DNA from 3 places in the Brevibacterium sp. Lmc1 genome. Region 1 is predicted to be linked to each of the others. Evidence: riboswitches for the same ligand, from Rfam matches in the RefSeq annotation. Region 1 holds a riboswitch; each other region holds the start of a gene.
The links. Region 1 has a riboswitch for thiamine pyrophosphate ahead of AC239G_RS05385 (ECF transporter S component). Riboswitches for the same ligand answer to the same signal wherever they lie in the genome.
Positions count from the first base shown of each region.

Region 2: linked by a shared signal. The riboswitch ahead of thiM (hydroxyethylthiazole kinase) and the one ahead of AC239G_RS05385 (ECF transporter S component) in region 1 are both predicted to bind thiamine pyrophosphate.
Region 3: linked by a shared signal. The riboswitch ahead of thiC (phosphomethylpyrimidine synthase ThiC) and the one ahead of AC239G_RS05385 (ECF transporter S component) in region 1 are both predicted to bind thiamine pyrophosphate.

Region 1 is NZ_CM172803.1:1,246,758-1,256,459, forward strand. Features, by position in the region: gene AC239G_RS05360 (class I SAM-dependent methyltransferase) at 1-37, shown strand, start outside; gene AC239G_RS05365 (putative quinol monooxygenase) at 113-433, shown strand; gene AC239G_RS05370 (hypothetical protein) at 484-1,026, shown strand; gene AC239G_RS05375 (energy-coupling factor transporter transmembrane component T family protein) at 1,116-1,943, opposite strand; gene AC239G_RS05380 (ABC transporter ATP-binding protein) at 1,954-3,486, opposite strand; gene AC239G_RS05385 (ECF transporter S component) at 3,486-4,115, opposite strand; TPP riboswitch at 4,138-4,246, opposite strand; gene AC239G_RS05390 (purple acid phosphatase family protein) at 4,618-6,345, shown strand; gene AC239G_RS05395 (universal stress protein) at 6,382-7,299, opposite strand; gene AC239G_RS05400 (DUF4916 domain-containing protein) at 7,457-7,996, opposite strand; gene AC239G_RS05405 (MmgE/PrpD family protein) at 8,192-9,688, shown strand; gene prpB (methylisocitrate lyase) at 9,688-9,702, shown strand, end outside.
Region 2 is NZ_CM172803.1:3,109,332-3,119,033, reverse strand. Features, by position in the region: gene AC239G_RS13970 (GNAT family N-acetyltransferase) at 1-2,554, shown strand, start outside; gene AC239G_RS13965 (TfoX/Sxy family protein) at 3,193-3,540, shown strand; gene AC239G_RS13960 (LacI family DNA-binding transcriptional regulator) at 3,634-4,731, shown strand; gene AC239G_RS13955 (substrate-binding domain-containing protein) at 4,824-5,918, shown strand; gene AC239G_RS13950 (ATP-binding cassette domain-containing protein) at 6,017-6,841, shown strand; gene AC239G_RS13945 (sugar ABC transporter permease) at 6,838-8,049, shown strand; TPP riboswitch at 8,201-8,334, shown strand; gene thiM (hydroxyethylthiazole kinase) at 8,322-9,251, shown strand; gene thiE (thiamine phosphate synthase) at 9,248-9,702, shown strand, end outside.
Region 3 is NZ_CM172803.1:592,725-602,426, forward strand. Features, by position in the region: gene AC239G_RS02590 (TAXI family TRAP transporter solute-binding subunit) at 1-79, shown strand, start outside; gene thiC (phosphomethylpyrimidine synthase ThiC) at 292-2,100, opposite strand; TPP riboswitch at 2,096-2,204, opposite strand; gene AC239G_RS02600 (M18 family aminopeptidase) at 2,267-3,571, opposite strand; gene AC239G_RS02605 (DUF1684 domain-containing protein) at 3,707-5,377, shown strand; gene AC239G_RS02610 (M13 family metallopeptidase) at 5,482-7,452, opposite strand; gene AC239G_RS02615 (low molecular weight protein-tyrosine-phosphatase) at 7,505-8,020, shown strand; gene AC239G_RS02620 (copper resistance CopC family protein) at 8,086-8,733, shown strand; gene AC239G_RS02625 (PQQ-dependent sugar dehydrogenase) at 8,927-9,702, opposite strand, start outside.

The sequences.
Region 1 (9,702 bases):
CAGCGACTTCCTCGTCCTCATCGCCGAAAGGCTGTGAGCCGGTCGATTCGCAAGGGCGGCAGAATTAGGCTGGGATCGACCCATACTGCTGATCAACTGAAGGAGAATGATCATGATCTTCATCGTCGTGAAATATGACGTGAAACCCCACAGTGTCGAGAAGTTCCCCGAAGCCGTTCGGGCCTTCACCGAGGCGACCCGCGCCGAACCCGGCAATCTCTTCTTCGAATGGTCGAAGAGTCTGGAGAACCCGAACGAGTTCGTTCTCGTCGAGGCATTCACCGATGAAGGCGCAGAACCGCACGTCACCAGCGATCACTTCGCCGCCGGCCTCGAAGCCATGCGCCCGCACCTGGTGTCGACCCCGAAGATCATCTCCCGCAAGATCGACGGTGAAGGCTGGGACGAAATGGGCGAACTGAAGATCGACTGATCGCCTACCAGGCCTTCAACACCGGTCGATCGAGCACATAGACTTCTGCCATGGCGACCAAAGCGCAGAACATCGCATCGATCGAAAAGGCCCTCGGCGAACCATGGGCCGCCACCCGTGCTCGCTTGGAGGCGGCCGGGGGAGCGTCGGCGAGTCACAAAGAGCTCGCCGACGCTCTCTATCCCCAGTTCGACGGCAGAGTCGACAACCACGGCTGGTGGGTCCAGGGCGCCGTCGTCGCCTACGAGCAGGAGATCGGACGCCGAGTCCCCGGCCAGCGCGCCGACGGCACTTTCGACGTCGCCGTCTCCCGCACCATTCCCGGCGATCGTTCCGCACTCATCGAAAAATTCGCGTCCCTCGTCGGCGACACCCTCAACGAGGTAGCCCTCGACGGTGATCCCCGCACCTCGGAGACGGCGAAACGCTCCTTCTGGAGAGCGAACCTCGACGGCGGCATCAAGGTCGAAGCCGCAGCCGAGACGAAGAGCGAAGACAAAACCCTCTTCGTCCTCACCACGTCAAAGCTTCCCAGCCCCGAAGCCCTCGAGGAATGGCGGGCCTTCGGCAAGGACTTCCTCAAGCAGCTCTGAGCTCTGACCGTCCGGCAGTTTTGATCGACCGCCGGTGGAACAGCTCCGACCTCTTGTGAGCACGGCAGCTCCGAGACACCCGATCCGCCTCAGCCGATGATCGGGTTCCAGACTCCGAACATGTGAGCCGCACCGATCGCGACCGCGCAGACAGCCAGACTGAGAAGCACCGCCACGACATCTCGGACCGCGAAACTCGACCGCCTGCGCCACGTGCGGCCCGGACGACCGAATGCCCGTCCCTCCATCGCCATCGCCAGGTTCGTTGCCCGGCGAATCGAGACCACGAGCAGAACGAATACCCCGCTGAAGAGGCTGCCCGTGCGCCGCAGAAGCGAACCGCCCGCGACACCTCTGGCCCGCCTGGCCATCGCCAGCACCTGCCACTCACTGACCAGCAGTCCGAGCAGACGTGAGGCCGCGAGAACCGAGACCACAACCACCTCTGGCAGCCGCAGATGCTGAATGAGCGCATCGGCGAGATCACGCGGATCGATCGTCGACGCGAGCACGATGAGCGGGATCGCCAATGCCAAGGCACGGACGAAGATCGCCGCGGCCGCGGCCAGCGACCCGGTGGTGAACAGAATCGGACCGAAGTCGACGACCACATCCCCAGTCTTCTCCGCCAACAGCGCCGTGCCCCAAGCGGCGAGCAGAGCGCCGGCGGGGAGGAACCACAGCCGCTTGGCCGCGGCCACCAGATCGAGTCCCGTCGCCGGCAGCGCCAGCACTGCCGCGAGCAGCACCACCCCGGCAGAGATGAGATCAATGCTCAGCAGCGCCCCGACCATGAGGATGAGGGCCACTGCGATCTTCGTCAGCGGATTGCACCGAGCCAAAGCGGTGGAACGCACCACGGGGATGAGCTGTCCCGGATCCTGTACGGCGACCTCAGGGGAGGGGCGAGAACGCACATCGAGACTCTCACTCACCGCGATCACCCGCCCTGACACGCGATTCCGACTCGTCGACGACATCGCGATCTGCACTCAGGCAGCCACCGAGCTTGAGGACATCGGCACCTATGGCCTCGAGGAACGCCTGATCGTGGCTGACCGCGACCACCGCGGAACCGTGTACCAAGGCGTCGAGGAACATCTCCACCAACCCCGCCCACGTCAGCGCATCCTGACCGAAGGTCGGCTCATCGACGATGAGCACCCGTGGCCGGGGCGCCAGCATCGTTGCCACCGACAGGCGTCGCTTCTCCCCACCTGAGAGACTCTGCGGATGAGCCTGCGCCAACCCGGTGAGACCGAGTCCCTCAAGAAGCTCATCCACCCGTGCCTGCGACTCGGCGGCAGACCATCCGGCCAGTCGGGGGCCCAGCTCGAGTTCGGTCGCCACGCTCGAGGTGAGGAACTGGTGTGCCGGTTCCTGGAAGACCATGCCGATGCGCGCCGCCAGCTGCTTCGACGGCCAGGCGAATGGCCGGGCCCGTTTGGCTCCGTCCCGCAGGGGCGCCTCGGCGAGGACCTGTCCGGAGAATTCGGGCAGAAGGCCCGCCAGGGTCAGGGCCGTGGTCGATTTGCCTGCCCCGTTCGCACCGACGATTCCGAGTGCCTGACCGGCACGCAGGCTCAGGTCAAGGTCGGTCGCGGCGGGGGTGGCCATGCGCGGTCGAGCAACGCTGAGCCGATGGGTGCGCAGCAGAACCTCGCCGAGGCGGCCCGTCGTCCTATTGATTTCTGCGGTTCCGCCTCGGCGCGGGTCGGGGGAGTGCCGCGGCATCCAGATTCCGCAGTCGATGAGCGTCTCGGTCAGGGCCGCCTCGGTGAAGATCTGCCCCGGAGGGCCTTGGGCGGCGATGCCTTCGCGGCCGAGCACGATGACCCGATCGACGTGATCGAGCCACAGCTCCACCCGGTGTTCGACGATGAGCATGGTCGCCTGTGTCTCGGCTTGCACGGTGAGCACGGCATCGCGGACCTCGGTCGCTGAGGCGGGATCGATATTGGCCGTCGGTTCGTCGAGGACGATGACCTCCGGGGCCATCGCATGGATCCCGGCCAGAGCCAGCCGCTGTTTGTGCCCACCGGACAGAGCGGCACTCGGATGCCCCGGCGGCAGATCGAGTCCCAGCGCCTGCAGGGACTCGGGGACCTGAGCGTCGATTGTCTCGGACGGGAGTCCGAGGTTCTCCATCCCGAACGCCACATCATCACCGATGCGGGAGAAGATCACCTGAGAATCGGGATCTTGGAGGACCAGCCCGGTGCTGCCTCGGCGGGGATCCGGTTTCTCACCGCCGACGAGGAGTTCACCGGTGGCCTCACCCGATTCCTCGGGCAGGACACCGGCGACGGCGTGGAGGAACGTCGATTTGCCGGCCCCGGAGGCGCCGAGCAGCAGCACTTTCTCTCCGGCCGTGATCTGCAGATCGAGCGGTCCGACTGCCGGCTGGTCACGGTCGGTGTGTGTCCATGAGAAGCCGGCGGCCGTGATCGGCAGCGCCATCAGCGCAGTCGGCCTGAGGCGAAGGAGCTGAGCGCTCCGGTAGCCGCGATCGCCCGGTAGGCGAACCAGGCGCCGATCCCGGAGATGACGAGGCCGGAGACGATCGCGCAGACTGCGTAGATCGCCTGGAAGCCGAACTGCCATTCGGCGTTGTACATGATGTTCTCGCTCACTGCCATGAACGCAGCCGCCAGCATGCCCGATGCGGCGGTGACCCACAGGGTGAAGCGCTTGTAGCCGAAGGCGGCGAAGACGAGTTCGGCACCGAGGCCCTGCAGCAGACCCGAGAGCAGGACGGTTGCTCCGAAGTGAGAGCCGAGGACGGCTTCGACGATGGCGGCGATGAGTTCGCACAGGAGCGCGGCACCGGGTTTGCGGATGATGGCACCGGCGAGCGGACCGGCCAGCACCCAGAGTCCTGCGATGAGACCGATCGACGGCGGGAATGCCTGGAAGGCGAGTTCGAGGACCTTCCAGCTCAGCGCCAACACCCAGAACACAAGCCCCACGGCAATGCCGAGAACGGCGGTGGTGACATAGTCGACCACCCGCCACTGTTTGGATTTCGGCGCCGCGGTGAAGGCGCGTGAAGAGGTGGGGGTGGTGCTCGGCGTAGTGGTATTCGGCATTGTGCCTCCTCATTTCAAGGAGGGGTGAAGAGTCTCGACTTCCTTCGGCGGTGCTAACCGCATCAGGTTCGAGGGTCTGCAGCTTCTTCTGCACTCTCAGCGCCCCTGACGGCGCTCCCCTGTCGTAGCCACCACTGTACAACAGGGGAGCGGGGCAGCGACCGGGATCCGTGGCGACGCGGAGGCCGGGGGCGGTCATCGAGGATTCACTTCCCGTTCCCATTCCCGTCGATGGGCCTCGAACAACCGGACACTACTGGTCAGTAGGAATGGGCGGGTGAATACGCATCGACTTAAGAGACCGCTCAGTGCCCTGTCTGCCGCTACCCTGCTCGCCGCTCTGGTGGCGGCCCCGGTTCCCGTGCGTGCCGAGCCATCTCTCGGTTCCGGAGGGTCGACCGCGACCCAGGGCGCGAATGCCGACTCTGCTCAGACTCCGAGCCCTGACCGGACGGATTCGCCCGCCGAGGCGGATGCTGGGAGCGAGGCTATCACCGATACCGTGTTGCAGGTCGGGGCCGACTCCACGGCGCGCAACCTCTCGTGGATGAGTGAGAGTGCCGGTGGGGGAGAGGTCCGGTGGGCGCCGGCGAGTGAGCTCGTTGGCGGAAAGCTCCCCGCCGATGCTGACAAGGCTGAGACCACGGACTCGGGCCTTGCCGCCGACCTCAAGCGTCACTTCAACCATGCGAGCATGACCGACCTGAAACCTGGCATTGACTACGCCTACCAGGTCGGCAGCGAAGAGGACGGGTACACCGAGGTGGAGCAATTCACCACAGGATCTGCTGGAGGAGACGACGAATTCCTCGTCTTCGGCGACCCCCAGGTCGGCGCCGGAGGCGGAGATCCCGACGACGCTGCCGGTTGGGACCGGACCCTGTCCTCGGCAGTGGCCACCGCTGACGAACCGAGCTTCTTCTACTCGCTGGGAGACCAGGTCAACTCCGCCGGCAACCAGGAGCAGTATGCTCAATACCTGGCACCGGAAGCGACCCGCACGATCCCGCAGGCGACGACGATCGGCAACCACGATGTGTCTTCGAAAGCCTATGAGCAGCACTTCAACCGACCGAATGTGAGCCAGGATCACGGCGGTGGCGGCGACTACTGGTTCATCGACGATGGAGTCCTGTTCCTCAACATCAACTCGAACAGCCCGGACGTGGATGCCCACGCCGAGTTCATCGACGAGGTCGTCGCCGAGCACGGAGACCAGGCACGCTGGACTGTTCTCGGGTTCCACCACTCGATCTATTCGACGGCAACACATTGGGACGACCTCGACGTCAAACGGCTGCGGAAAGCGATCCCTCCGGTCGCGGCCCGCAATGACATCGACCTCGTCGTCTCCGGCCATGACCACATCTTCAACCGCACCTTCCTCATGGACGGCGAAGGCAAGCGAGTGAAAGGGTCGGAAGCGGGAGCCGAGGAAGAGAAAGAAGACGGGCAGACGCTCTACCTCACGCTGACCTCCTCGTCAGGGTCGAAGTTCTATGACTACGTTCCCGGCCTCGACTGGGAAGGCAAGAGCGTCCACAACGACGTGCCCGCCTTCACGCGGGTCCGGGTCAGCGACGAGGCGCTGCGGGCGACGACCTATGAGGTGCCGGCAGGCGGGGCACCGGCCGATGGTGAGCGCGCGGAGGCGCAGGCCGCAGCCGAGCAGATCGACGATGTCGAACTCAGGCGCGCCGAGGCGGAAGAACCAGCCCCGGATGACGACGCGGAGGCCGATGCCGGTGTCGAAGCCGGCGCCGAAGCCGATGCAGGTACCGACTCCGGGGCAGGCGCTGATGGTGCAGGTGCGAATGATGACGCCGACGGTGCTGGAACGGGAGACGACGCGGACCCAGGTGCCGATGGTCCGAGTGCAGATGCCGATGCTGGTACGGGTGGCACCGCCTCCGACAACGCCGCCTCCGACGGTGCTGCCTCGGGTGGTGTCGGGTCTGACGGTACCGACGACGGGAGCGGAAACGACGCCGGCACGGCAGATGCCGGCACTGCCGACTCCAGCGCCGAGGCAAACGGTGCAGAAGCGAACGTCGCAGGAACGGGCGATGATTCGGATTCATCCGGGACCGCCTCGGCGAGTGGGGATGGAGACCTGCCCCGCACCGGCGGTGGGCTCGCACTGCCCTTGGCCGTCGGCGCGGGAGCGCTGGCACTCGGCGCGACACTTCTCGTGGTGAGCCGTCGCCGTCGAGGTGCCGGGCTCAGCTGATCAGCACCTCCTGGCTGATCAGCACGGCGCTGCCGATCAGCTGGGAACCACCATGACCGGGCCTTCGGCGTGGTTGAGGACTCCGCGCGAGACGGATCCCAGCAGTGCGCTGCGGATCCGTCCGCGCCCACGGGTGCCCATCACCGTCAGCTGTGCGCGGGAGCTGATCTCGACAAGAGTCTCAGTCGGATCGCCGACCGGCACCGAGGTGGTCACCGTCAGATCCGGGAACTGCTCCGACAGCGTCCCGGCTTCCGTCTCGAGTGATTCGGACAGCTGCCTCTGCCGACGCGCGGTGACCTCGGAGCTGAGTTCGAGGTCGGGGTACCAGTAGAGCCATTCCTCACCGGCCGGCAGCACCACGACGAGTTCGAGTTCCGTGCCGCGTAAGGCGGCCTCGGCGGCTGCCGTGAACATGGCGACCCGACCGCTGTCGGAACCGTCGACCGCGACGACGACTGGGCCGTTGCCGGCCGTTGCCGAGGCCGACCGTTCGGAAACGACGATCGTCGGGCAGTGAGCGTGGGCAGGCAGCGCCGTGGACACGGATCCGAGGACTCGACCCATGAAACCGCCGCGGCCGCGGGCGCCGACGATGGCGACCTCGGCATCGGCGCTGAGCGTGACGAGCGCACCGGCGGAATTGCCGGGTGCCGTGCGGAAGGACTTCTCACCGGAGTAATCGCGCAGAAGTTCGACCGCCTCGGCGAGGGTCTTCTCTGCTTCCTTCTTCGCCTTGTCATCCTCGGGTTCACTGGGGATGGAGGCCATATTCGGATAGATCATCGTCGGCAGCTCATAGGCGGTGACGACGGTGAGAACAGTTCTGCGGCGTTCGGCCTCGACTGCGCCGTAGCGGACGGCTTGGGCGGCGAGTTCCGAGCCGTCGAAGCCGACGAGGACGCCGAGTTCGAGGCTGAGGCCGGATTCGGACGAACTGGTTTGAGCAGACATCTCGCACCTCTCGATCGGGGCCTGTCCAACCCAGACGCCGACGACGGCCCCGACTGGCGGTATCGTCCGCGTCGCTTTCAGTCTACCAAGACGGTTCTACAACTTGTAGAAAAAACGTGGGGCGAGAAGGTCCGTCTCACCTGGGCGTGCATCTGGCTCAGACGCGGAAGCCCAGATGGGCCAGTGCGATGCGCAGGATATGGTCCTGGCCGTAGCAGAGCTCGCCGACGATATCGGGACGCATGGTCTCCTCGGGGGTCAGCCAATCGAGGCTGAGGGCATCGGCCCGCGGGGTGCATTCGCCGCGGACCTCCATGATGAAGCACATGGCGATCGCATGCTGGCGCGGATCGTGGAGGAGGGCCGAACCCTCGGTGGGGAAGTACTCGGCGATGTGGAACGGGCTGATTGCAGGCGGAATGACCGGCAGCGCCATCGGGCCGAGGTCGTTCTCGGCATGACGCACCAATGCGGTTCGGATCGTCTCGTGGAAGCGGATCCTCCCGCCTACGACCTCGCGTCCGAGGGTGCCGTCCTCGAGGCTGCGCAGCAGCAGGCCGATGCGTTCGACATTGCCGGTCTCGCCCACCCGCACTGGGATGGCGTTGACATAGGGGATCGGCATGCGTCTGCGCAGGCGCGCGTATTCCGCGTCGTCGAACCAGTTCTCGTCGAAGTCCAGGGCAGTCCGAGTCATGACCCAATATTCCCACAACCATCCCTCGCGGCAGAAGAGCATGGGGACCCCGTTGGTGAACTGGGACACGCTTCGGGTAAAATATCTTGATGTCGAGATAAATTTCCGACCGGCAGGGACCTGTCGAGTGACGTGGCCTACAGTTGTGTCAGCACTATGTGACCATTTCCGGTCAAGGACTATGAAGGGGTATCCATGATCAATCATGAAGTCCGCACCTACAAGAGCTCAGAGAACCTGGCTCGCGAAGATCAGCTCGCATGGAAGATCGCCGAGGTCGCATCCGACCCGACGCCGGTCGATTCCGAAGTCACCGAAATGGTCATCAACCGCGTCATCGACAACGCTTCCGTCGCTGCCGCATCCGTGCGCCGCTCCGCTCCCACCCACGCTCGCGAGCAGGCTCAGGCTCACCCGTTCAATCCCGGTGCCAACATCTTCGGCCTGCCGGTGACCGACCGCTTCTCACCGGAATGGGCCGCTTGGGCCAACGGTGTGGCCGTGCGCGAACTCGATTTCCACGACACCTTCCTCGCCGCAGAGTACTCACACCCCGGTGACAACATCCCGGCAGTGCTCGCAGTCGCCCAGCACAAGGGCATCGGCGGCAAGGACCTCATCAACGGCATCGCCACCGGCTACGAGATCCAGGTCGACCTCGTCAAGGGAATGTGCCTGCACGAGCACAAGATCGACCACGTCGCCCACCTGGGCCCCTCGGCCGCAGCCGGCATCGGCGCCCTGCTCCACCTGCCCACCGAGATCACCTTCCAGGCCGTCCAGCAGGCCCTGCATGTGACCACCGCGACCCGTCAGTCGCGTAAGGGCGAGATCTCGTCCTGGAAGGCCCACGCTCCGGCGTTCGCCGGCAAGATGGCCGTCGAATCCGTCGACCGTGCGATGCGCGGCGAGGGAGCCCCGAACCCGATCTACGAAGGCGAGGACGGCTTCATCGCCTGGATCCTCTCCGGCCCCGAAGCCCGCTACACCATCCCGCTGCCGGGCAAGGGCGAATCGAAGCGTGCGATCCTCGACACCTACACCAAGGAGCACTCGGCCGAGTACCAGGCTCAGGCGCTCATCGACCTCGCCCGCAAGCTTGGCGGGCAGATCGAGGACCTTTCGAAGATCAAGCGCATCGTCATCCACACCTCGCACCACACCCACAACGTCATCGGCACCGGTGCGAACGATCCGCAGAAGATGGATCCGAAGGCCAGCCGTGAGACCCTCGATCACTCGATCATGTACATCTTCGCCGTGGCCATGCAGGACCAGGGCTGGCACCACGAGCACTCATACGCTCCCGAACGCGCCGGCCGTCCCGACACCGTCGAGCTGTGGCACAAGATCGAGACCACCGAGGATCCCGAGTGGACCCGCCGCTACCACTCGATCGACCCGAACGAGAAGGCCTTCGGCGGACGCGTGGAGATCGAATTCGAGGACGGCTCGACGCTGACCGACGAGATCGCCGTCGCCGACGCCCACCCCTTCGGCGCCCGTCCCTTCGCCCGTGCGAACTACATCGAGAAGTTCAAGACCCTGGCCGAGGGCATCGTCTCCGATTCGGAGCAGACCCGGTTCCTCGATCTCGCCGAGAACCTCGAGAGCCTCGACGCCAAGGGCGTTGCGGAACTGAGCTTCACGGTCGACGGACTCGAGCACAGCGGATCGAAGGGCATCTTCTGATGCTCGGTGCACAG
Region 2 (9,702 bases), 1.9 Mb from region 1:
GAACGCCACCTGTACGCGCACGGACCGCAGTTCGGACGTGAAGCTCACGGCTGCCTCGGCGACAGTGACCATCCGTCCGCTCGACGTCGACCGGGACACCGCCCGGATCCACGGGTGGCTGACCCACCCGCGCGCTCACTACTGGATGATGACCGACCTCGACGAGAACGAGGTCCGGACCTACTTGGATGGCATTCGCGACTCCGCGGACGACGCCGGTTGGGTTGGCTCCGTCGACGGCACCGACTGCTTCTACGTCGAAACCTACACTCCGGACACCCTCATCCCGCAGAACATCGTGGCGACCGGGCCCGCGGACATCGGGATGCACCTGCTCGTCGCACCGCCGGCAGGACCGGCCGTGCATGGCCTTACCGACCGCATCATGGCGGAGGTCATCGACTTCTGCCTGAAGCCTGTTGACCAGGGAGGACGCGGTGCCGAGCGCGTCATCGTCGAACCCGATGCCAGGAACGACGCGATCATCGAGAAGAACCGAGCTGCCGGTTTCACCCCCATCACCGAAGCGACCATCATGATGGGCGAGATCGAGAAACCGGCGCTCGTCAGTGTGTGCACTCGCGCGGATTTCGAAGCCAGCGCGCTGGCTCCGTTCGTCACGGCCGGTGCTCGGGAGTCGCGCGTGGCTGAGACCGGCGAGTCGGACAGTGACCGGAGGTCCACCAAATCACGCGCGGGTCGGACATTCGCAACCCCACCGGTCCCGTACGCCCACCTCAACGGGGATGCGTTCGCCGTCGTGCAGCGCCACCTCGTCGCCAAAGCCCTGTCCGAATTCGCCCACGAACGACTCATCGCACCGGTGAGTCTCGGCGAGGGTGAAGGGGTCGCAGCGAACGGCAGTGCACATCGGGTCGGGGGAGCCGCCTCGGCGAATGGCGAAGGCGAGACCTGGGAACTGAGCATCGACGGCGCCAGCCGATACACGTTCACCGCGCGCGTGCTGCCGCTTGAACACTGGGTGATCGACGAAGCGAGCATCACCCGGTTGCGCGACGGTACCGAGGTTCCGCTCGACGCGCAGGAACTCGTCGTCGAACTCCAAGACGAACTCTCCATCCCCGAGGACCTCATCTCCACCTACCTCGAGGAACTCGCCTCGACCCTGGCCGGGGCCGCGTACAAACTCGAGGACGCTCGAGCCGGGCGCAGGCCCGATGCACGTGCACTCGTCGAAGCGGATTTCCAGACCACCGAGGCGGCCATGACCGAAGGCCACCCGGGGTTCCTCGCGAACAATGGTCGCATCGGCTTCGGCCTCAGCGACTTCTGCAAGTGGGCGCCGGAGAACGGACGGCTCAACCGCATCGAATGGGTGGCAGTGAGGCGTGAACTCAGCCATCTGTCCACGGGCATCGGACTCGACGAGGAGAGCCACCTCGGTGAGGCTCTCAGCGACGCCGAACGGGATCTCTTCGGGTCCCGGATCCGGGCGGCGGGACAGGATCCTGCGGACTTCCACCTCATGCCGATCCATCCCTGGCAGGCCGACCACCGCCTGGCGATCACCTTCGCCGCGGACATCGCGCGCGGCGATCTGCTGCCGCTCGGGGAAGGGCTCGATAAGCACCAGGCGCAGCAGTCCCTGCGCACGTTCTTCAACCGCTCGCGGGCCGGAGCTCCGTATGTCAAGGTCGCGCTCGCCGTGCAGAACATGGGATTCCTGCGTGGGCTGTCGCCGAAGTACATGCGCGACACTCCAGCCATCAACGACTGGGTTGCTGGCTTGGTGGGATCCGACCCCACCTTCGCCGAGGCGGGCTTCCGAGTGCTGCGGGAGCGTGCCGCGCTCGGGTACACGGGGGACGTCTACCACCGGACGAAGGAGACGAACCCGCACCGGAAGATGCTCGCCGCCCTGTGGCGGGAGAACCCCGTCGAGCAGATCGAACCAGGTCAGAAGCTCATCACGATGGCCGCCCTGCTGCATCGGGATCACCAGGGGGTGTCGCTGGCCGGCGAGCTCATCAGCGCATCAGGCCTGAGCACCGCGGCATGGCTGCGCAGCTACCTGCGGGCGTACCTGAAGCCGCTTGTCCATGCGCTGCTGGCCCACGATCTCGTGTTCATGCCGCACGGGGAGAACCTCATCCTCGTCCTCGACGAGCATGTGGTCACCGGGGCGTTCATGAAGGACATCGGAGAGGAGGTCGCCGTGCTCGGCCACCGCGAGCTGCCTGCCGATGTCGAGCGCATCCGCGCCGTGGTGTCGGGGGAGGAGAAGGCCCTGTCGGTGTTCACCGATATGTTCGACGGGGTCCTGCGGCACCTCTCCGGCATCCTCGACGGCGATGGACTGCTGCCGGCCGAGAGATTCTGGGCGATCGTCGCCGAGACCCTCGACGACTACGAAGCGGAGCACCCGGATGATGCGCGCGGTGTCAGCGGCGACGTGGATCTGCGTGCCGACCACTTCGCTCATTCGTGCCTCAACCGGCTGCAGCTGAAGAACACGAAGCAGATGGTCGACATCGGCAACCAAGCCGAATCACTGCTCTACGCGGGCACGATGCCCAACCCGGTGGCTCGCTGAGTCATAGGGGGCCACGCCGACCGCTCACCTGAGCGGCGACCGCTCGTCGCATAACTTGATACAGCGACGGCAACTCGAGCGCTCAGTGAAGGATGACTGAGCCAGTGCGTGCGCTCGCCGCTGCGCTGAGCGGTCGGTGATTCGACGCAGCAGAACATGCCACTCGCCGAGGCGGGACTCCGGAAAGGAGTCCCGCCTCGGCGAGTACGTTCAACGAGTTGATCCGATGGCGGAATCGGCGCCATGTTTCTGAGCGCGTCTGCGGGCGATGAGCAGGCCGAGTGACCAGGCCAATGGGATGGGGATCAGCGGTCCGCAGAACAACCAAGTGAGTATCATCGCGACACCGGCCGAGATCCACCCGTCCTCAATGGTGCTCGCCCAGATGGTTACGACAATGCAGAATCCCAGGAGAAGAAGACACACAACTGACACGGCGGCGTAGAGCCAGCGGCCCACTGTGGATTTCGGAATCACTCTGTCCTTCCGCAATCGCGGCGTACTGTGAGATTTGACGATACAGGCAATCTTGTCGAACTCATGTTGATTTTCAAGCGGTTACGGCATAATTCGATAAAGGCATCACCGTCGTAAACCACTCGTTTGGAACACTGCAGAGCCGACCGGAGGCCACTGATATGACTCCCGAGCAGACTTCACTTATCGAACGAATCCGTGCACTCATTGTCGAAGAGCCCGTGGTTCGAGAGGTCTCGATGTTCGGAGGCCGCGCGGTCATGGTCAACGAGAAGATGATCGTCAGTGCTGGTAAGACGGGCGATCTGCTGGCGCACATCGATCCCGACCGTCACGATGAGCTCCTCAAACGACCCGAAGCTGCCCAAGCCGAGATGGGAACCGGTCGGGACATGGGACCGGGGTGGATCAACGTGAGCGCAGAGTCTGTCTGTGATGACGAACAGCTGGCATTCTGGGTCGAGACCGCCTTGGACTTCAACCGGACGGTGACAGGCCAGCACAACTGAGTCCGCCGCGCGAGCGGTTAGTATCATTCCAACGGTTGCCTGTGCGTCGATGCGCAGATTCACGAACCGGTTCTCAGACTCAAAGGTGTGCGCATGGCGAAGCAGAACGATCGGCCGACCCTGGCCACGGTCGCTGCGCGTGCCGGCGTGAGCATCAAAACCGCCTCCCGCGTCCTCAACGGCGAAAAGCACGTTGCCGCCTCGACGGCGGAGAAAGTCGAAGCTGCCGCCGAAGAGCTCGGATTCCGCCTCAACCCCACGGCCAGACGCTTGCGTGCCGGAGGCCGCTCACCCTATATCGGCGTCGTCCTCTCGGACGCCGGTGACGCCTTCCAATCACGTGCCTTCGCCGCAGTGGAAGCCGAGCTCGCAATCCTCGACCTGCGCCCGGTGGTGACCGTGGTCGGTGACGACCCGAACCGAGAGGAAGCCTTCCTCGACGAATGCCTCGCCAACGACCTGACCGGGCTCATCGTCATCCGCGCCCACCCCGAGGCGGCCGAGACCTACGCACGAGCCGCCTCGGCGCCGGGCACTCGAATCGTCTCCCTCGACCCAGCGGTCGAAGGCCCTGGAATCAGCATCGTCGCAGGCGACGATCGTGAGGCGGGACGCCTCGCGGCCGAACAGCTGCTCGCTCACGGGCACATGGCACTCGGCGTCATCGGCGACCATTCGCCCAGCCTCATCACCACCCGCCGACTGCAGGGAATCCAGGACGCCATCGCCGGCCGCCGCGGCGTCGGCTGGCGCGCCTATATGCGCGAAGACGCCCACGACGAAGCCAGCGCGAAGAACGTCGTCGCCGCCTGGCTCGGTTCCCGCAGCGCACCCGGAGCCCTGATCACCCTGTCCGCCACAGTGACCCAAGGTGCCATCGACGCCTGCCGCCGCCTCGGCGAATGGCCGGCACTGGTCGGCATCGACGATTTCCCCACGGCCGAACTCCTCGATGTCACCGTCGTCGATCGCAACGTCGAATCCCTCGCCGCCGAGGCGGTCCGACGACTCCGGGTCGGTGTCGAACCCAGCGATGCTGGCGAGGGCGGGGACCGCCTCGGCGAAGGGGATGGCCCGATTGCGGGGGAGGCGAACCGGCGCGATCGAGTCGACGACGGCGTGCCCGATTTCGACAATGCGCTGTGCGTCATCGCTCGTGGCAGCGGTGAAGAGCCGCCGGACACCCGCTGAAGATTTTTGTCGAAACAGTTGACAGCAGGCGGCGTTCAGCGAATCATATTCAACAGCCTGACAACGTTGTCAGAAAGATTGAAAGGTTCACAATGAGGCACAACCTTAAGTCCCACAAGAAGCTGGCGCTCCTCGGTGCCTCCGTCGCGATCGGCGCTCTTGCGCTCAGCGGCTGCGGCAATCAGAAGGGCCAGGGAAACGACGAGGCCGACAGCGGATCCGGCGGCGACGGGGACGTCACCATCGCGCTGCTGCTGCCCGAGTCGAAGACCACCCGGTACGAGTCGCTCGACAAGCCGAACTTCGAGAAATACCTCAAAGAAGCCAACCCAGACGCGAAGGTCGAATACCGCAACGCCAATCAGGACGCGACTCAGCAGCAGCAACAGATTGAGGCGGCCGTGACCGAAGGCGTCGACGCCATCGTCCTCGACCCCGTCGACGCTTCCGCAGTCTCATCCGCGCTGTCGAAAGCCGAAGCGAAGAAGATCCCGGTCATCTCCTACGACCGCTTCTTCGAAGGTGCGGATTACTACACCTCGTTCGACAACAAGAAGATCGGCAACCTGCAGGGCCAGGCCGTCCTCGACGGGCTCAAAGACGCCGGCGTCGACCCGAAATCGGGACCGGTCTGGATGGTCAATGGTGATCCGAAGGACCCGAACGCCGCGGACTTCAAGGCCGGCGCCGAAGAGACCCTCAAGGGCGCAGGCGTGGACATCGCCGCCAGCCACGACACCCTCGACTGGAACCCCGACGACGCCCGCCAGTGGGTCGAAGGTCAGCTGCAGGGCAAGGGCGAGAAGCCGATCGCGATCTACTCTGCCAACGACGGCACCGCCGGTGGCGTCATCGCCGCAACGAAGAAAGCCAAGGTCGAACCCGTCGTGACAGGTCAGGACGCCGAGGTCGACGGTCTGCAGAACATCCTCAAGGGTGACCAGTTCGCCACGATCTACAAGTCGATCCCACCGCAGGCCGAATTCGCTGCGAAGGCCGCAGTGGCCCTGGCCGCTGGAGAGGACGTCGATGCGGGAACGACCTATAAGGACACTCCGACGGACTTCGTCGAGGCCAAGGTCGTGACCAAGGACAACATCAAGGACATCGTCGGCGACCAGATCAAAGCTGATGACATCTGCACAGGCAAGGTGGAGAAGCTCTGTGCCGATGCCGGCGTGAAGTGAGCGCGTGCGCGTTCACAATCTGACGTGCCCGACCTCGAGCCGGCGACCGCCACCGGTCGCCGGCTGCCGGGGTCAACGACTGCGACAAGTAGGAACAGATGACATCAGAGACACCCGACCCGGCAACTGAGGCGACGCGGACGCCGGGCAGCGACAGCGAGCCGGTGCTCGAACTGCGCGGAATCAACAAACGGTTCGGTGCAGTCCAAGCCCTGACCGACATCCATCTCAGCGTCGGTCGCGGCGAAGTCGTCGGCCTCGTCGGCGACAACGGCGCCGGCAAATCGACCCTGATCAAGGTCATCGCCGGAGTCCACGCCGCCGATGACGGCGAACTCATCATGAACGGGACGGCGCAGAGATTCTCCTCCCCGAAGGATGCACAGAAAGCCGGAGTGGCCACAGTGTTCCAGGATCTGTCCCTGTGCGAGAACCTCGACGTGGTGGCCAACCTGTTCCTCGGACATGAGAAGACCCGCGGCGGCGTCCTCGACGAAGTGACGATGGAAGCCAAATCCTGGGAGCTGCTGCGCAGCCTCTCGGCAAAGATCCCGAGCGTGCGCGTACCGATCGCGGCCCTATCCGGCGGTCAACGTCAGACGGTCGCGATCGCCCGGTCCCTCCTCGGCGAACCATCCTTGGTCATGCTCGATGAACCGACGGCGGCACTCGGCGTCGCCCAGACGGCCGAAGTGCTCAACCTCATCGAACGGCTCAAAGAACGCGACCTCGGCGTGCTGCTCGTCAGCCACAATATGGCCGATGTGCAGGCGGTGTGCGACCGGGTGCACGTGCTGCGGCTGGGCAAGGACGCCGGTGATTTCCCCGGTGACGAGCGCACCGATGTGCTGGTCGCCGCGATCACCGGAGCCAGCGACAATGTCGTGACCAAACGCGCCGCACGGAGGGGTGAGCGTCGATGACCCGCAATTCCTTCATCACCGATGAGCGGATCTCGTCCGAAGGCGTGATCGGCACCTTCGTCCGCCGGGTCAAAGAGGGGCAGCTGGGGTCGTTCCCGGTCATCCTCGCACTCATCGTCATCGTCATCGTATTCCAGTCGGCCGACTCGAACTTCATCTCTCCGGCCAACCTAGTCAACCTCTCCACTCAGGTCGCGTTCCTCGCGATCCTGGCTCTCGGCATCAACCTCATCCTGCTCCTCGGCGAGATCGATCTGTCTCTGGCGCAATTGGGCGGTTTGGCCGCCTCGCTGCTCGGTGTCTTGGTGGTAAGGCAAGGTGTGCCGCCGGCCTTGGCGCTGGTCATCATGCTGCTGCTCGGCCTGGTCGTCGGCGCGATTCAAGGTTGGTTCTTCGCCGTCGTCGGCATCCCGGCGTTCGTCGTCACCTTGGCCGGTCTGCTCGCGTTCACCGGTCTGACTCTGACGACATTGGGCACGCAGAAGAACCTGTCGATGTCGGACACCTTCGCCTTCGACTTCGCCAGCTTCTACTTTCCTGCGATCTGGGCCTATATCTTCGGCGCCGTCGCGATCATCGGCTTCGGCGGCGGCATCATCTATTCGAAGCTGCGCCGCCACCGGGAGGGTCTCAGCGCTCCGAGCTGGACCTCTGTGATCGTGCGGATCGTGCTGCTGGCCGCGATCGTGTTCGGGTTCCTCATCCTCGTCAATCAGGACTTCGGTCTGGCGATGCCTTTCTTCCTCATGATCGTCATTGCGATCATCATCGACCTCGTGCTGCGCAAGACCCGCTACGGTCGTTCCATCTACGCCGTCGGCGGCAAGGTCGAAGCTGCACGGCGTGCCGGCATTCGCGTGACCTGGGTGCGCATCAGCGTGTTCATGGCAGCCGGAGTGCTGGCCGCATTGTTCGGCTTCATCAAGACCGGTGTGACGACAAATGCGGGATCGACGCTGGTGAGCACGCAGGACCTACTCAATGCGATCGCTGCAGCTGTCATCGGCGGCACCTCGCTGTTCGGCGGACGCGGAACCGCCTGGGCAGCCGTGCTCGGTGCTCTGGTCGTCGGTGCGATCAACAACGGTCTCTACCTCATCGGCTTCAACTCCGATGCGCAGCAGATCATCACCGCACTCGTCCTGCTCACCGCCGTCGTCATCGACGCGCTCAGCCGCCGCGGACAGAGGTACGTCGGGCGCGGGTAGTGGGGCGTGAAGCTCCCTCTGCCGACCGCTCGCCTTAGCGTCGAGCGCGCAATGCATAGCTTGATACAGCGACGTTGAGTCGAGCGGTCGGTGCTGAGCATCCAAGCAGAGTATGGAGTCGCCCGTGTCCGACCGGGCTGATACAGTCGGAGCCAATGACATGGGGTGCCTCATGAGGATCCGTGCGCACCAAAGAGTTGCGCACGGAGGACACCGAGGCTGAGAGAACACCCATCGAACCTGATCTGGGCCATACTAGCGAAGGGATCGTCATGGTTGACTTCGACCTGCGTTCTGCGAATGCGCGACTGCGCGCAAGCAATCCACTCATCCAGTGCATCACGAACACCGTCGTGCAGCAGTTCAGCGCCAACGTGCTCCTGGCCATCGGCGCCTCCCCGGCAATGCTCGACCACGAGGCCGATGCCGGACAGTTCGCCGGGATCGCAAGCGGAGTCCTCGTCAACTTCGGCACCGCCTCGAACCACCAGCTGCTCGCCGCCGATGCCGCCATCGACGTCGCCAACACCGCCGGAAAACCCTGGGTCCTCGACCCCGTGAGCGTCGGCGCCGTCGACTTCCGCACCTCCCGCATCCGCCGCGCCGCCGCCGATCACCCGACCGCCATCCGCGGCAACGCCTCCGAGATCGCCGCACTCGCCGGAGTCGGACTCGGCGGTCGTGGAGTTGACTCCACCGACGAAGTCGACGCCGTCCTTCCCGCCGCCGCGAAACTGGCCAGAGAAACCGGTGCCATCGTCGCTGTCTCCGGACCAACCGATGCCGTCGTTGCCCACATCGACGGCACTGACCACGTCGCCCGCATCTCCGGCGGACATGAGTTCATGCCGCTCGTCATCGGCACCGGCTGCTCACTCGGTGCCGTCACCGTCGCCTACCTGGCCGCCGTCCGAGCCGGACTCGCCGACCCCGACGCCGACGTCTCAGCCGTCAACGCCACTGAGCAGTCCGCGAACGGTGGGGCCGCCTCGGCGAAGTTCGAAGCCGTCGTCGCCGCCCACGCCCACTTCGCGGTCGCCGGGGAACTCGCCGCCGATGGTGCGAAGGGTCCGGGCAGCTACTCGGTGAACTTTCTCGACGCACTCCACACCGTCGACGGTGACCGACTCGCACAGGCGAGAATCGGCCTCGACACGCTCACTTCTGCGAATGAAACCGCCGGCGAAGGCGTCCAGGCATGACCGCCGGATCCGCCCACATCGCTGACAACCCGGCTGACGACGGCGCGACCGTGAACGACCGAGACGGCTCGGCCGACCGCTTCGCCGGAATCGACACGCGCCTCTACCTCGTCACCGACTCCGCGCAATGCGAGGCCGCCGGCCGCAGCGTCGCCGAGACCGTGCAGGCCGCCGTCGCCGGGGGAGTGGGCATCGTCCAGGTCCGCGACAAAGACATCGACGATGCAGGCTTCTATTCGCTCACCCGCCAGGTCATCGCCGCCGTCGATGCCGCCACCCGCGACACCGACCGCACGGTCCCCGTCGTCCTCAACGACCGCGTCGAGGTGGCCCGCCGCCTCATCGATGAAGGCGAGAACGTGCACATCCACGTCGGCCAAACTGACACCACCGTCGTCGAGGTGCGCGCCGCCCTGGGTGCGGAACCGCTCATCGGTCTCTCGGCCGCGAA
Region 3 (9,702 bases), 650 kb from region 1:
CCTCGACACCGCCGAACCGCCGGAGCCGATCAAGCTGCACCCGGGCTCGCAGAAAGCACTGGACGAGCTGAATAAGTAAGTGCGAGTTGCCCAACCGCTCGTTCAAGGCGTGGCGCGTCTGTCGATCTGTGTACAGTCCGATAGGCGCGCTCCGCCTTGAACGACGCTGACGAGGAACGGAGCACCCCGCTACGCACGGCGGGCCGTGCGACCCTCGGGCAGTTTTCGCCGGGGCCGTCGGCCCTCCGTTGTTCTGAGGGCCGACGGGCGGGATCCGGCCCGGAGCCGGACTCAACCTTCCCGCAGGCCGACGGTCGGATCGGGCAGGTAGACCTCTCCGCCCGATGCGAGGAACTCGCGGCTCTTCTGCTGCATTCCCGCCAGGGCCTCCTGCGCCTCGGCGCTGCCGTAGGTATCGCGGATGTCCTGGGAGATGCGCATCGAGCAGAACTTCGGACCGCACATCGAACAGAAGTGCGCGGTCTTCGCCGGTTCCGCCGGCAGCGTCTCGTCGTGGAACGCCTCGGCGGTCTCCGGATCGAGGCCGAGGGCGAACTGGTCCCGCCACCGGAATTCGAATCGAGCCTTCGACAGCGCATCATCGCGGGCCGTCGCCCCCGGGTGGCCCTTCGCGATATCGGCGGCATGCGCGGCGATCTTGTACGTGATCACCCCGGTCTTGACGTCGTCACGGTCGGGCAGCCCGAGATGCTCCTTCGGGGTGACGTAGCAGAGCATCGCCGTGCCGTAGCGGGCGATCTCCGTCGCCCCGATCGCCGAGGTGATGTGGTCGTATCCGGGCGCGATATCCGTAACCAGCGGACCCAAGGTGTAGAACGGCGCACCGTGACAGAGCTCCTGCTGACGTTCGACGTTCTCCCGCACGAGGTGAAGCGGAATGTGCCCGGGCCCTTCGACCATCACCTGGACGTCGTGGGCCCACGCGCGTTCGGTGAGTTCGGCGAGAGTGTCGAGCTCGGCGAACTGGGCGGCATCATTGGCATCGGCGATAGAACCCGGGCGCAGTCCGTCGCCGAGCGAGAAAGCGACATCGTAGCGAGCGAAGATCTCACAGAGTTCATCGAAGTGGGTGTAGAGGAAGTTCTCCTCGTGGTGGGCAAGGCACCAGCCGGCCATGATGGACCCGCCGCGTGAGACCATCCCGGTGACCCGGTCAGCCGTGAGAGGAACGTAGCGCAGCAGCACACCGGCGTGCACGGTCATGTAGTCGACACCCTGCTCGCACTGCTCGATGACGGTGTCGCGATAGATCTCCCAGGTCAGCGCGTTCGCATCGCCGTCGACCTTCTCCAGCGCCTGATAGATCGGGACGGTGCCGATGGGGATCGGCGAATTGCGGATGATCCACTCCCTAGTGGTGTGGATGTCATTGCCGGTCGACAGATCCATGAGGGTGTCGGCACCCCACTTCGCGGCCCACCGCAGCTTCTGCACCTCCTCGGCGATGGAGCTGGTGACCGCGGAATTGCCGATGTTCGCATTGATCTTGACGAGGAACGCCCTGCCGATGATCATCGGCTCGGATTCGGGGTGATTGATGTTGTTCGGAATGATCGCGCGACCGGAGGCGAGCTCGGCGCGCACGAGTTCGACATCGCACTGCTCGCGAAGCGCCACGAACCGCATCTCCGGGGTGATGATGCCCTGCTTTGCGTAGTGCATCTGGGTCACCGTGCGGCCGGACTTGGCCCGACGGGGGACCGGTTTGCGTCCCTTCCACTGCTGCGACGGGGCACCTCGGCGGACGGCGGCACGACCGTCATCGGCGATGCGGTGGCCGCGGGCGTCATACGTCTCAGTGTCGAGGCGGTTCTCGATCCACGGGAATCGCAGAGCGGGCAGTCCCTCTTCCGGAATGCTGCCCGGCCCGACGGTGCGGTAGACGTCGACGGGATCGTTGGCCCGACCGTTCGAGTCCTCGAGCTCGATGCGGGTCACGGGAACGCGGATGTCGTGTTCCTCGTCCTCGACCCATGCCGGCGAATGCGTCGGATACTGCTCGAGGGTGAACTGGTCGTGCGAATCTGCGTCAGACGAAGTCGTGGCAGGGGCAGGTGTTTCAGGGGTGAATGCAGTCATCTGCAGTCCTCACTTCCTACGCCGGTATCAACCGGATCAGGTTCTACGGTCTCGGACGATCCAGTCCGATCTCAGCCCTTGCAGCGGGCTCCCGTGGGGTCGTGCCATTCCTATCACGACTGACGCAGTGAGGACAACCGTGGCTCCTTGAGCGACGGGAATGGGGTCAGCCGCCCTGGAGGAACGCCTTCGCAGCGGCGCCGAGGGCGACGACGTCGGAGACCGCGACCATTTCGCGTGCCGAGTGCATCGAGTACAGAGCCGGGCCCACATCAACGGTCGTCATGCCCAGCCGGGTCGCGGTCAGCGGTCCGATCGTCGACCCGCAGGGCATCGCATTGTTCGACACGAAATCCTGGTACTCGACCCCGGCGGCCGCGCACGCCCGTGACCACACGGCGGTGCCCACCGCATCCGTGGCGTAGCGCTGCTGAGCGTTGAGCTTGAGCAGGGGACCGCCGCCGAGGCGGGGGCGGACATGCGGATCGTGCCGTTCGGGATAGTTCGGATGGGCAGCATGCCCGGCATCGGAGGAGACACACACCGAGGTGGACATCGACGCGAGATAATCGCTGCGCGTCGACTGCGGCAGCAAGGAGGCGACGATGCGCTCGGTGACGTCGGCGAGGAACGGACCGCACGCGCCCGAGCGCGAATTCGACCCGATCTCCTCATGATCGAACGCCGCGAACAGTGGGATGCCGTCGAGCCCGTCGGCATCGAGCTGGGTGAGCGCGGTGACGCCGGCGTGGACGGACAGGAGGTTGTCCAGCCTCGGCGAGGCGAAGAACTCCTCGGCGGCACCGAAGAGGGCCGGCTCCTGAACGGGAATCGTGTAGACATCGTGGCCGACGACGGACTCGGCATCGACCCCGGCAGAGGCGGCGAGCAGTTCGATGATGTCCGCCTCGGCGAGGTCGGCCAGACCGATGACGGGAGCGGTGTGACGCTGCTTGTCCAAGGTCAGACCCTCATTGACCTGCCGGTCGAGGTGGATCGCGAGCTGCGGGATGCGGGCGATCGGCCCGGTGCGGGCGAGCACGATGCTGCCGTCGGCGAGGCCGAGCCGACCCGCGAACGCGAGCTCACGATCGAGCCACGAATTCAGCAGCGGCCCGCCGTAGATCTCCACCCCGACCTGCCGGGTGCCTTCGGCGGTGAACTCGCCGCCGGGTTTGAGTTTGAACGCCGGGGAGTCGGTGTGGGAACCGAACACGCGGAACCGGGGAGCCGCCTCGGTGACGGTGGGATTCATCCACGCGATGAGCGCGCCGTCGCGGATGACGTAGTGCCCGGTTCCGGGCGTCAGCGCCCAGGGAACGGACTCGTCGAGGCGGGAGAAACCGGCCTCTTCCAGGCGTTTCGCCGCGGTGTCCACCGCGTGGTAGGAGCTGGGAGATGCGCTGACGAAGTCGCCGAGGTCGGCCGCTGTCGTCGCGGCCACATCCGGTCTCGGGAGTGATTCATTCATTTCCCCAGCCTATCGTTTGCGGTAGTTTGGAGGTGAAGAAGATCAGGTCTCAGACGCCGGGTTGCCACCGGGTCCGAGAATCAGGCGGGGGCAGCGACCCTGCGACCGCACCAGCGACGGCAAGGAGTGTTCGACGTGAACCAGTTCGTGACGGAGTGGAACACCTGGCGCGACTCACGGAACTCAGCCCTTGCGAAACCGTTCGGCTGGCTCAGTGTCGTCGGACTCCACTGGCTCGACGCCGAATCGACCTGGACCGACGCCCCCGGCACGTTCACCGTCGACGACGGCTGGGTGACCGTATCCCTGAAGACCGGAATCAAGGCCGGCCCCGCAGCCGAGACATTCGACCTGCTCAGCAAGGTCGACAACGGTGAGTCAGCTGCCGGTGGGAACGGGACGAACGGGACGAACGACACGGGTGTGACCAACTCGGGGCCGACCCGTGCGACCAGCCCGGCCGTGCCCAGCGACACCTCGACTCTGCCGAGGGTGATGGACCAGTCCGGTGTGGGCGCGGCTGCGGCAGACGCTGCGGGTGCCGACTCTTCTGCCGGAACGGGCGCCGGATCCGATGCGGGGTCCGATGGCGGATCCGACTGGCACGCAGCAGCGCCCGCCAAGCCACAGGTCCGCGTGGAAGAGAACGGGTTCAGCGCGAAGCTTCCGAACGGCGGCTCGCTCAACTGGTTCACCGTCGGCAACGTCCTCTACGAACTCATCGATCGGGGCGGCCGCCTCGGCGTGCGTGTGCGCAATTCGAAGTCCCCGCTGCTCGGGAAGTTCTTCGAGGTTCCGGTCTTCGACCCGGACCCGGACTTCGTCTTCCTCGCCCGGTTCACCAGGTTCGACCCGTTCAAGACCTACACCATCGAAACCGCCCAAGAGGACCTGCAGCTGCAGACACAGGCGGCGGGAACCGTCACCTTCGAGACCTCGCACGGTGAGGTGAGCCTGCTCGCCACCGGGTGCCCGAAGACCGGACTCCAACTGGACTTCCACGATTCGACGAACGGGAGCACCACCGCCGCGTGGCGGACCATCGACCTCGGAGTGCCGAATCAGGACGGGTCGCTCGTCATCGATTTCAACCGTGCGGTGAACTACCCGTTCGCGTTCACCTCGTTCGCCACCTGCCCGGCCCCGATCGAAGGAAACGTCGTTCCGTTCGACGTCACCGCAGGTGAGCGGCGTCCTCCATTCTTCTACTCGGAGGCCGGGATCAACGTGCCGTTCCTCTTCTACGTGTGGTGGGACGAAGAGAGCGCCGAGGTGACGCGCCCCTGGTATTCGCGTTTCGGCCTCGACATCACCATCCTCAACCCCAACCACGACGACGGGCGGATCTCGCTCGTCGGCTTCGACGGGGTCGCGATGTCCGGCGGGGATCTGTCGCCGCTGGGGCGCAAGGCCCGGTCGCGGCTCATCGATGTCGCCACCGAAGCGCTGACTTCACGGATTCCGGTCATCGGCATCGGCGCGTACTCGGCGTTCGTCATCCAGGCCCAGCGGGAGCTGCGTTCGCAGCAGGGCTACGTCGACGGCATCGAAACCGAATACGAGGCGCCGGCGGACCGTCTGCTCATCGTGATGAACAACGAGCTCGACCCGAAGCAGGCCGGTTTCGACATCGTCCACACCGACGCCAGCGGGCTGATCTATGTGGAGATGCCCTTCAACATCCCGCTCGAGTCCGACCGCACTGAGGTCGAGGACTTCCAGTCGGCGATGGAATCCGGTGCCTCGATCACGAGCTGGCAGGAATTCGACTACCGCATGGTCGCCCTCATCCGCCACCACCGCTGACGGCCGGCTCCCAGCCTCAGTCCCAGCGCCCGTTTCCTCCCAGAACTACCTGACGGCGGCCCAGCAACCTCGCGCGAGGTTGCTGGGCCGCCGTCAGGTAGCAATTACCAGATGGTGACTCGCTGGTCGGGGGCTAAGTACATGCCGTCGCCCTCTGCCACGCCGTAGGTGTCGTGGAAGGCGGTCATGTTCTTCACGACCTGGTTGCAGCGGAACTCCTCCGGCGAATGCGGGTCGATCGACAGCCTGCGCACACGCTCCTCGGTGCGCATCTTCGACCGCCATGCCTTCGCCCATGCCTCGAAGAACGCCTTCGCCTGCTCGGCCGACGGCGCCACCGGCACGCCCGGAGTGCCCGCCCGTTCGCCGAGTTCGAGCTCGAGCGCCTTCCACCCGATCGACAGACCACCGAGGTCGCCGATGTTCTCACCGACCGTCAGCGCCCCGTTGACGTGCTGATTCGGTTCGAGACCTGTCGGGACCAGCTCTTCGTACTGGGCGATGAGTGCGTTCGTGCGCTCCTCGAACAGGGTCCGATCCGATTCGGTCCACCAGTCGACGAGGTTGCCGTCACCGTCGTAGCGCGATCCCTGATCGTCGAACCCGTGACCGATCTCGTGGCCGATGACCGCGCCGATCGCTCCGAAGTTTGCGGCCACCTCACCGGAGGCGTCGAAGAACGGCGGCTGGAGGATGGCCGCCGGGAAGACGATCTCGTTCATCACCGGGTGGTAGTAGGCGTTGACCGTCTGCGGGGTCATCAGCCATTCCGTGCGGTCGATGGGCCCGCCGATCCGCTTCACCTGCCGCACATGCTCGGCCTGCGAGCAGCGACGCACGTTGCCCACCAGGTCGGAGGAGTCGATCGCGGCCGGGTACTCCCGCCACACCTCCGGGTAGCCGACCTTCGGGGTGAACTTCGAGAGCTTGACCAGGGCGCGTTCCTTCGTCTCCTCGCTCATCCAGTCGAGCTCGCGGATCGACTTGTCATAGGCCTTGATGAGCATGCCCACGAGGTGGTCGATCGCGTCCTTGGACGACGGCGGGAACTCAGCTGAGACGTAGAGTTTGCCCACGGCCTCACCGAGGTAGCCCTCGACGAGGCTGACCCCGCGCTTCCAGCGCTCCCGCAGGGCAGGAGTGCCCGAGAGAGTGCGGGAGTTGAAGTCGAAGTTCTCCTCGACGAACTCATCGGAGAGCAGCGAGGCGGTGTCGGAGACTACGACGAAGCGCAGCCACGTCTTGATGGTCTCGATGTCGGTCTCTGCCCACACCTTCGCCATGCCCGTGACGAATGAGGGCTGGGAGACCACGAGGTACTTCAGATCAGACGCATCGGCGGTGAGGATCCCCAGGTAGGAGTCGAAGTCGAACTCGGGTCCGAGGTCGCGCAGCTCGGAGATCGAATACTTGTTGTACGTCTTCTCCGCATCACGGCAGGCCACGCGGTCCCAGTGGTGGCGTGCGAGTTCGGTCTCGAACGTCATCACCTTGGCGGCCACCTCGGCGTCGGAGATTCCGGACTTCTCGCCGAGGCCGGCAAGGGCCGCGATCTTCTGTACGTGGGCGAGGAATTTCGCGCGCACCTCGGCGTGGTCGTCGTTGAAGTAGTAGTCCTCGTCGGGCAGGGAGATGCCGGCCTGGACGAGATAGAGGGCGTAGACGTCGGAGTCCTTCGCATCGGCGGTGACGTACCCACCGAGCAGACCGCCGATACCCTCGGTCTCCAACCGGGCGAGAAGGGCGGCGAGCTCAGACTTGTCCTCGGCGGCGTCGATAGCTGCGAACGTCGAGGTCAGCGGGGCGACTCCTAGTTCGTTGATGCGATCGACATCCATGAACGAGGTGAACAGGTCGGCGACCTTCTGCCCCTCGGAGCCCGGCTCCTGCGGGGCGTCGGACACGGAGGTGATGATGTCGCGGACCTTGGTCTCTGCGGTGTCGAAGAGCTCACGCATGGCTCCGTCGCCGGCCCGGTCATCGGGGATCGTGAACGAGTCGATCCACTCGCCGTTGATGTGCTGGTACAGGTCGTCCTGAGGCCTGATCGAGGTCAGTGAGGTTTCAGAAGTCATGGCCCCACAGTATCGTGATCAGAGCCCCGCACGCCCTGCCCGAGGAGGAGATATGAGTCTGGCATCCGTCGTTTTCGTGTGCACCGGCAACATCTGCCGATCCGTCACCGCCGAACGTGTGCTCTTACATCACCTGGCCGATACCGGCGCCGAGGCGGTCGTCGACTCCGCCGGCATCAGCGACGAGGAGGCCGGCAACCCCATCGACCCACGTCAGGCGCGTGTGCTCGCCGCGGCCGGCTACCGCACCGACGATCACGTCGCTCGGCAGATCACCCCCGAATGGTTGGCCGACCGCGATCTGGCGGTGGCGATGACCGCCCGCCACTATCGTGCCCTGGAGCGGATGATCTCAGGTCTTCCCGCCGAGGCGGCCCCGGAGCTGCGGATGCTACGCGAGTTCGATCCGCGGGTGGCCGGGGTCGAGGGCGACGGTGTTCCGGCGCCGGATGTCGAGGATCCCTGGTACGGCGAATTCAAGGATTTCGAAGAAACTCTTGAGACAATTGAAGTGTCCGTGCCGGGAATCACGGATCGTCTGCGCGCGCTGGCCGCGAAAACTCAGTGATACTAGTAGGCACAAGCTTGCTGACACGACCGACATCGCAGGTACGCCTCGAAGGAGAAACTCTCATGACTCGTCTCATGACACGACAGAACTGGTCCGCTCTCAGGCTGGGCTTCGCCGCCCTGCTGGTGGCCGCGATGAGCGTGTTCGCATTCGCCCCCGCCGCCAGTGCCCATGATCAGCTGGTGTCGTCGAATCCCGAGGACGGTGCCGAACTCGATCAGCAGCCCAAATGGCTCGAGATGACCTTCTCCGGCGACATCCAGGAAGTCGGCTCCGAGGTCAAGGTCGTCGTCGACGGCAAGGATGTCTCCGCAGGTGAGCTGACCGTTGAGGGCAAGAAACTCAGCGTCGCTCTGCCCGATGATCTCAAACCCGGCGACTACAAGGTCACCTGGCGCGTGGTGTCGCAGGACGGCCACCCGATCTCCGGTGACTACTCGTTCGCGATCAAGGATGCCGAAGGCGCCGGCGGTGATGTCAAGGAATCGTCCGGAGAGTCGACGAAGGCCGGACTCGGCGGCGGAGTCGTCGACGAACCCGGCAAGGACACCGAGGATCGCGGCGAGATCGGCGAGTCCACCGGCAGCGACTCCGGAATGTCGACGCCGATGATCGTGCTGCTGTCTGTCGGCGGCCTGGCCATCATCGTCATCGTCGTTCTGCTCATGCGTCGCAAGTCCCAGGGCCTGCCCGGCACCAAGGACAACTGAGCGAGGACCCCCACACAGCACGTCTGACACGAGGCCCCGAACGCGAAGAGCGTTCGGGGCCTCGGTGTATCCGGTCCGTGGTGGAATCGGCGGCGATCTCGTTCAAGCGTCAGCGCGGTTATGGCGAGGTACACCGGCTGATAAGTGTGCTTCGCCTTGAAGGAGAGGCTAGGGAGGCGGTCGGGCCAGCACCTCAGAGTGTGAAACGCAGGAGACGGTCGTCGTCCGGGCCGGGTTCTCCGCGACCGTCGGTGTTGTTCGTCAGCACGAGCAGCGACCCGTCGGGCGCTTCGACCACATCGCGCAGTCGCCCGTGCTCGCCGGTCCACAGCTCTGACGACGACTTCAGGTCGTCGAGCGGAACTTGGTGTAGGCGCTCACCGCGCAGCCCGGCGATGAGGATGCTGTCATCGGTGACGGCCAGTCCGCTGGGGCTCGCTTGGTCGGGGGACCACTGCTGCACCGGGTCGATGAAATCACCGTCCCCGTCACCGGAGCCGCCGTCACTCGCACCGTCACCCTGGGCGATGCCCTCGACCTCGGGCCATCCGTAATTCCCGCCGGCTTCGATGACGTTGAGTTCGTCCCACGTGTCCTGCCCGAATTCCGAGGCGTACATCGTGCCCTCGTCGTCCCACCCGATGCCCTGCGGATTCCGGTGCCCCATGCTGAAGACGAGTGAATCGCCGAAAGGATTGTCATCGGGAACGTCGCCGTCGGGCGTCATGCGCAGAATCTTTCCCGACAGCGCACTCTCGTCCTGTGCGCTGTCGCGATCGCCCGTATCGCCGAGCGTGGCATAGAGCATTCCGTCGGGCCCGAACGCGAGCCGCCCGCCGTTGTGGAAGTTCGCGGTCGGCAGCCCGTCGAGGATCGTCTCCTCCTCACTCAGGGACAGATTCCCGGCCTCGCCGAGGAGGTCGAACCGTACGACCCGGTTCTCCGTCCCAGCGGCGAAGAAGGCGTAGA